2 regions of the Acetivibrio cellulolyticus CD2 genome follow, and region 1 is predicted to be linked to the other one. Evidence: a T-box and tRNA genes for the amino acid it is inferred to sense, from the RefSeq annotation. Region 1 holds a T-box; the other holds one or more tRNA genes.

Region 1 (3,426 bases):
GCGTCCGCTAACGTATTAAATCTCTTAATTTCATCTCTTAGATATTTTTCAGCATTCATGTTTTCTTCCTCAATTTCATCCACATAAACTTTATACACGTTTTGCCATTTTTGAATGCCGACAGAAGACCATATAGTTTTTTTATCCTTCTCAAATGAAAAAATTTTACCAAATTGCTTTCCACTCTCAATCCATTGAATCATTTTCTTATTGTTTATCAAAAAAACACCTAGCCTCTTACAATGTTTTGTAACCCCTACCTATACAGTATATCAAGCATATTGGCTTATGCCTATATTTTCAAGTAAATAGCACTTTAATTTGTCAACTGTTATGGTTACCTGATGCATGGTATTCCGTTCGCGTACAGTCACTGTGTTGTTATCTAGTGTTGTATCATCTATCGTAACCGAATACGGTGTTCCAATGGCATCTCCCCTGCGATAACGTTTTCCGATATTTCCAGCATCATCATAAGAAACCATAAAATACTTTTTCAATTCATTATAAATTTCCTGTGCTTTTTCAGCATGACGTTTTTTGATAAGAGGCAGTACATTTACCTTTATAGGCGCAAGCGAAGGCTTAATCTTCAAAACCTGCCTTGTTTCTCCGTTTTCTAACTCTTCTTCTAGAAGAGACTCAAACAAAACGGCCAGCACAAGTCGATCCAGGCCATAGGTTGACTCAATTACATAGGGAATATACTTCTCATTTGTCTCTGTATCAAAATACTCCATATTCTTTCCGGAAAACTCCTGGTGTCTTTGCAAATCAAAATCAGTCCTATTGTGCGTTCCATTAATTTCTCCCCAGCCAAATGGAAACAAATATTCTATATCACATGCTGCTTTTGCATAATGAGCAAGTTTTTTATGATCTCGAAATTGTAAATGCTCCTTAGACAGTCCAATGAATTCAAAGAATTTAATTCCATAATCCTTGAAATACTCATACAAGGCTTCATCATCACCCTGCTTGCAAAATGTTTGATATTCCATCTGTTCAAATTCAATCGTTCTAAATGTAAATTTTCCTTTTGTAATTTCGTTACGAAATGCCTTACCTATCTGGCCAATGCTAAAGGGCAGCTTTGTTCTCATTGTACGCAATACATTTAAAAAATTAACATATTCACCCTGAGCATTTTCCGGTCTAAGGTAAATAGTGTTTGATGTTTCCTGTGTACTACCGCATTGCGTTGAAAACATTAGATTAAACTTTCTTATATCTGTTAAATTAGATTTTCCACATTTAGGGCATGGTACTTTTTTATCTTTTATGAATTTTACCATCTCATCTTCAGTCATTGCATCAGCATTTGCTGATTCATCAAAATCATTAATCAGTATATCCGCACGATGTCTTGTCTTACATTCTTTACAATCCAACAGGGGATCAGTGAAACTTTCCAGATGTCCACTAGCCTCCCAGGTAGTAGGATTCATCAGAATGTCTGAATCCAATTCAAAACTGTTATCTCTTATTTGAATAAAATAATATCTCCAAGCATCTTTTATATTGTTTTTTAACCTCGTACCTAGCGGACCGTAATCCCAAGTGTTTGCTAAGCCACCATATATATCGCTTCCTTGAAATATAAATCCATATCGGTTGCAATATGCCGCCATTTCTTCTAAAGTCACAGTTTTCATATTAATTTACCTCCTTTTTTATAGAAAATAAAAAGTCCGCACTAAGCTTTTTGCTTAGGGCGAACTCATATTTACAGTCCGTGGTACCACCTAAATTCAGATGAATCTGCACTCAACCAGCACGAGAAAAGTCTTTATGCTGTTTCCTTTATAACGGGGGAATATCCGGTGGTATCTATTTGGAATACATCCTTTCAATCCACAGTTCAAAAGCGCCTTCTATATTGCTGTCATAAAGATTTGCACCATCCATCTTCTCTCTGAAATCAAGTCAATATATACTATCCTTTTTCATAACTTTTAGTTTATGTTACTTAATAGGGTAAACAATTTTTACACTTCTGTCAATAATAAAATTATGAAAGTTTCTTAAAATTACTTACAGGGCAGGAATATGATACGATATAAGATTCGTTTTTCTTATTTACTGCCTTTAATTACTTTTACCTCAACTTCTTGCTTTTCTACTTTTAATGAAAGGTCATTTACTGCTTTTTCTACAACTACAACTTTATCATAAACCTGATTATAACCATCAAATAGAGCTTTTGAATTGCTATCAAGTTTATTTTCAATTCTTACTATATCACCTTTAATTCCTTTAATGTCACTTTTGATATCTTTAATTTCCGTTGATATTGAATCTATTTTATTGTCCATTGCATCAAATTTAGTTGTCATGTCAGAATACATCTTGGTCATTAATTCAAACATCTTATCTTCCATTACAGCACTTCCTTTAAAATTTATATTGTCCATTATATCATTTTTCCATTTAATTAGAAATATTATCCTTAGCTTTTATTTCAATATAAACTTCTTTCTTTTAGCGGTTTAAATTTAGGTGTCTGTTGTAAACTATTCCATTCAATATTCAATTGGATATCCTCTTTAACACCAGCGGCTACTACATTTCATTTATTGCTATGGTGGTATCTTCATCATATTCAATAATAGAACTACTATTTTTCTTTAGCAGGAAATTCATCAATCGTACCCAGAAGGAACATTCTCATAAATCCAAAGTCTATTGAATTGACGTTTCCATCTCCATTTACATCGCCTTGAACAAAACATTTTTCGGATGTAAACTTATCTATCATACCCAAAAGATACATTCTCATAACCCCAAAATCAATAGAGTTTACAGCTCCATCTCCGTGCACATCTCCATATGTTATTTGAGTGTCAGGTATTGTATTCCCAAGATATCTTTCCCTTGCAGGATTTGTACCGTCTAAAATATCTGAACCTGTTGATGGCCAATGTAAAGAGTTGTAAAACTTAGGTTTATCACTCATGTAATAAGACTTAGGGAAACTTTTATCTGAAATATTTAAGTCCCATTCTATGTTGCCTTCCATATAATTGCCATGTCTTAAAAAGGTAGATGAATCTATTCTATGAGGATAGCGTGAATCAGTGTCCCATAAAATATTCCCAGATACCAGCTCATTTCCGATGAAGTTCTGATAATTTGACGAATCCTCCACAGTAATACCTTCTTTTTCAATCCTATTTCTTAAAAACGTATTACCCGGTCCTGCTGGGCCCCAGTAGTCTCCAATCGTAACTTCCTGAACAATATTTCCTTCAAATAAATTTGCATAAGCGTAATGCCCATGAATTGAAATATCACATGGTGTCCATGTACCGCCTTCATTCTGATAGGGTTCGATTGAATAGTTATATCCAAATACGTTTCCGTTTGCCCCAATATGTGTCATCATTGAATGTCTTAAATGCTTAAATATATTATTTTCCGCAAGAC
Region 2 (3,426 bases), on a different contig from region 1:
TTCTTATTTATCTCTTTCATTTGTGTTCGATCTGCTTTTAACAATTATTGCACCCCTTTTGATTAGTCTGCATGATGTAATTATCAAAATGCAAACTTAATACAACAACTTTATAAAGTTGATATATTAAGTGTACGCTAACTTGTAATAAAAGTCAAACACTGCAAAAGGAACTTTGTATGGAGTTTCGCTTAAATATAAAATTAAGAAAGGATAATAAACTCTAAAATTAGAGTGTCGAGGCTTTTATTTCTAAGTGCTTCGACACTCTAATTATTTTTAAAAAATAGCTGATTTTGTTTTTGAATAAGATCTAACTTAACTCCTTGAACTTCCTTATAGATTCTTCCTGTTCTTTCTTAAGCAGCACCAAGTATTTCTTTAGGAGGTTAGGAGTATGTACATCCGTATAGACGATTTTAAGACCATACTCGTAATTATAGGTATCCTTTACCTTCCTGATTATAGTGGCTTTAAGATTAATTGTAACACCTGCACCTGCGTGTATTTCAAATTTAAGCTCTTGGTATAAAGGAAAGTCAGCTTTTGAGAATATCATCATACCACTATAGCTGATGTTCTTAACTATAGCAAGATGCTTCTTTTGCGATTCTCCAATTCTTGCTTCGGCGTAAAGTGATACAGGAAATCTTACAAACAGTCTTTTGTTTGTAGTTGTTTCGTAATTATCGATTTTTATTTCAATTGTATTTTCATCTTTGTCCAAATTCAAAATTGTACAACTTGAAATATAAATCTCGTTTTCCAATTCTGACCCGAGTACCAAAGGGTCTCCTTGCGAACAATTGAGAAGTGTTATATCTTCAACAGGCTTTACTAGTATTACTTCGTTTCGAGAGTCCAGTACCAGACTTTTAAACAGCTTTGTTCCGGAGAAATGACGAACAGATACAATGTCTCCTGTCTTAATTTCCATTAATATCACTCCATTACTATTATTGAAGTAAAATGCGTGAAAAGTCATATTCGTGCCATTAAGATCAAAATAAAAGAGAAAGCTTATAAATTAATAATATATCATAAAATCATTTATAACAAGATAAAAAATAAAAATAAAAATATGCAAAAAACGACAAAAAATCATTTTATAAAATAATAACATATTGCAGCAATGGTTGCAAGTAAAATGGTAGAATATACCTATAAAAAATATGTTGACAAAATATTTATAAGCCTGTATAATTACTTTTGCAATTGTTGATATGCGGGTTTAACTCAGCGGTAGAGTGTCACCTTGCCAAGGTGAAAGTCGCGAGTTCAAATCTCGTAACCCGCTCCAAAAAAATGTAGGATAATTGTTGGATTAATTCCTACATTATATGCGGGTGTAGTTCAATGGTAGAACATCAGCCTTCCAAGCTGATTGCGTGGGTTCGATTCCCATCACCCGCTCCATTTGAAGAGTCGTATGAGTATTTATTCGTACGGCTTTTCTGTTATATATACTCTGTTTCATAAGAAGCGAGTTATGCTTTTCGAAATTATACCATTTTTGTTCGAGATATTTTTATTGGAATAAAAATTTAATATGTTATAATAATTGTGGATTAGGTTATCATTAATTGGTGTTTCAGGAGAACTTAATTTTATTGCTAAATGTAGATTTTTGAAATGCCTTGGAACAATAGATTTTTATTTAGGGGGAATTTGATGATGTTTTCTGTTACTTTAAGGGAAGTCATGGATGAATTTCAGCTTGAGGATATATCTAGCTGCAAAAGGATTGATGACATTGTAATTACTTCATCTGATATAAACCGTCCTGGTCTTCAGCTTGTTGGTTATCTGGAGTACTTTGGAACAGATAGAATTCAGATTATAGGGAAAGTTGAAACTACATACCTTGCGGCTATGTCATCTGAGGAAAGGTATTCTCGTTTGGATGAATTCTTCAAATGCGGCTTCCCATGTATGGTTGTTGCAAGGGGATTGGATGTTTTCCCCGAGATGATAGATGTATCACGCAAGTATGAAATACCTATCCTTAGGACTAATGATATTACTTCGAGGTTTTTAAGCGGAGTTATAAGGTACCTCAATGTGCAGTTGGCTCCAAGGATAACCAAGCATGGAGTATTTGTTGAAGTATATGGGGAAGGTATTTTGATACTGGGAGAAAGCGGAGTTGGTAAAAGTGAAACTGCCCTTGAGCTTGTAAAAAGAGGGCATAGACTTGTAGCTGATGACGTTGTTGAGATAAGGAGAGTGTCCGATAAATCGCTTGTTGGTACAGCACCTGATATCATTAGGCACTTTATTGAAATAAGAGGGATAGGAATCCTCGATGTTAAGAATCTTTATGGAGTTGGATCTGTAAAGGTTACTGAAAATATAAATTTGGTTATTCAGTTGGAATTCTGGGATGAAAAGAAGAACTATGACCGTTTGGGTTTGGTAGATGAGTATACGGATATTCTTGGTATAAATGTGCCTTGCCTTATTATTCCAGTAAGGCCAGGAAGAAATTTGGCTATAATAGCTGAGGTCGCAGCAATGAATAACAGACAGAAGAAAATGGGTTATAATGCTGCTAAGGTTTTAAATGAGAGGGTTCTAGGGGAAATTAACAAGGCGACACAGGAATAGGTTTTGCATAGTTTAGAGTGAAAAAGGTCTTTATTTAGATAAAGTACAATTGGAGGGTACAAATTGAAATTTGTTGTAGACACACATACTCACACTGTAGCGAGTGGACACGCATACAGTACCGTACAGGAAATGGCGAGGGAAGCGGCGGTTAATGGTATAGAGATGTTTGCTGTTACTGACCATGGTCCTGCAATGAAGGGCGCACCGTATTTTTATCATTTTAGTAACTTAAGGTCAATTCCGGAAGTATTATATGGGGTAAGGGTATTAAAAGGTGTAGAGGCTAATATTGTGGATTATGATGGAAATGTAGATATGCCTGATGATTATTTGAGAAGGCTTGATTTTGTTATGGCAAGTTTTCATGATATATGTATAACACCAGGTTCAAAGGAACAACACACAAATGCGTATATTAACCTTTTGAAAAATCCATATATTGATGCTATAGCACATCCCGGTACTCCTCAGTTTGAGGTGGATATTGAAGAAGTTGTTTCGGCTGCTAGAGAATATGGAAAATTCATTGAGATTAATAACCACTCATTTATGGTCAGAGCTGGTTGTGAAGAAAATTGCAGGAATTTTGCCATTGAGTGCAAGAAAAAGGGTGTAAAAATAGTATGCGGAAGCGATGCTCACATAAGTTTTGAGGTAGGTAAGTTTGACAGAGTGGAAAGGCTTTTAGATGAGATTGGAATGCCTGAAAGTCTTGTTATGAATATTTCAGTATCTAATTTTAATGAATTTATTGAGAATAAAAGGAAAAGAATAAGAAAAGGATAACGCTATCTATTCTATAAAGCATTTGAACAA

The links. The T-box of region 1 lies ahead of ACECE_RS0219965 (glycine--tRNA ligase). A T-box ahead of a tRNA ligase gene usually reads a tRNA of that ligase, here a tRNA-Gly.
Region 2: it encodes a tRNA-Gly, which carries the amino acid that the T-box ahead of ACECE_RS0219965 (glycine--tRNA ligase) is inferred to sense. The anticodon was not compared.

The regions. Positions count from the first base shown of each region.
Region 1 covers NZ_JH556658.1:1,039,054-1,042,479, forward strand. Annotated here, with positions in the region: gene ACECE_RS0219960 (hypothetical protein) at 1-203, opposite strand, end outside; gene ACECE_RS0219965 (glycine--tRNA ligase) at 273-1,655, opposite strand; T-box leader at 1,708-1,959, opposite strand; gene ACECE_RS0219970 (hypothetical protein) at 2,076-2,414, opposite strand; gene ACECE_RS0219975 (dockerin type I domain-containing protein) at 2,618-3,426, opposite strand, start outside.
Region 2 covers NZ_JH556659.1:687,092-690,517, forward strand. Annotated here, with positions in the region: gene ACECE_RS28685 (ROK family protein) at 1-44, opposite strand, end outside; gene ACECE_RS0222925 (PilZ domain-containing protein) at 314-937, opposite strand; tRNA gene ACECE_RS0222930 (tRNA-Gly) at 1,226-1,300, shown strand; tRNA gene ACECE_RS0222935 (tRNA-Gly) at 1,343-1,416, shown strand; gene hprK (HPr(Ser) kinase/phosphatase) at 1,675-2,607, shown strand; gene ACECE_RS0222945 (phosphatase) at 2,671-3,396, shown strand.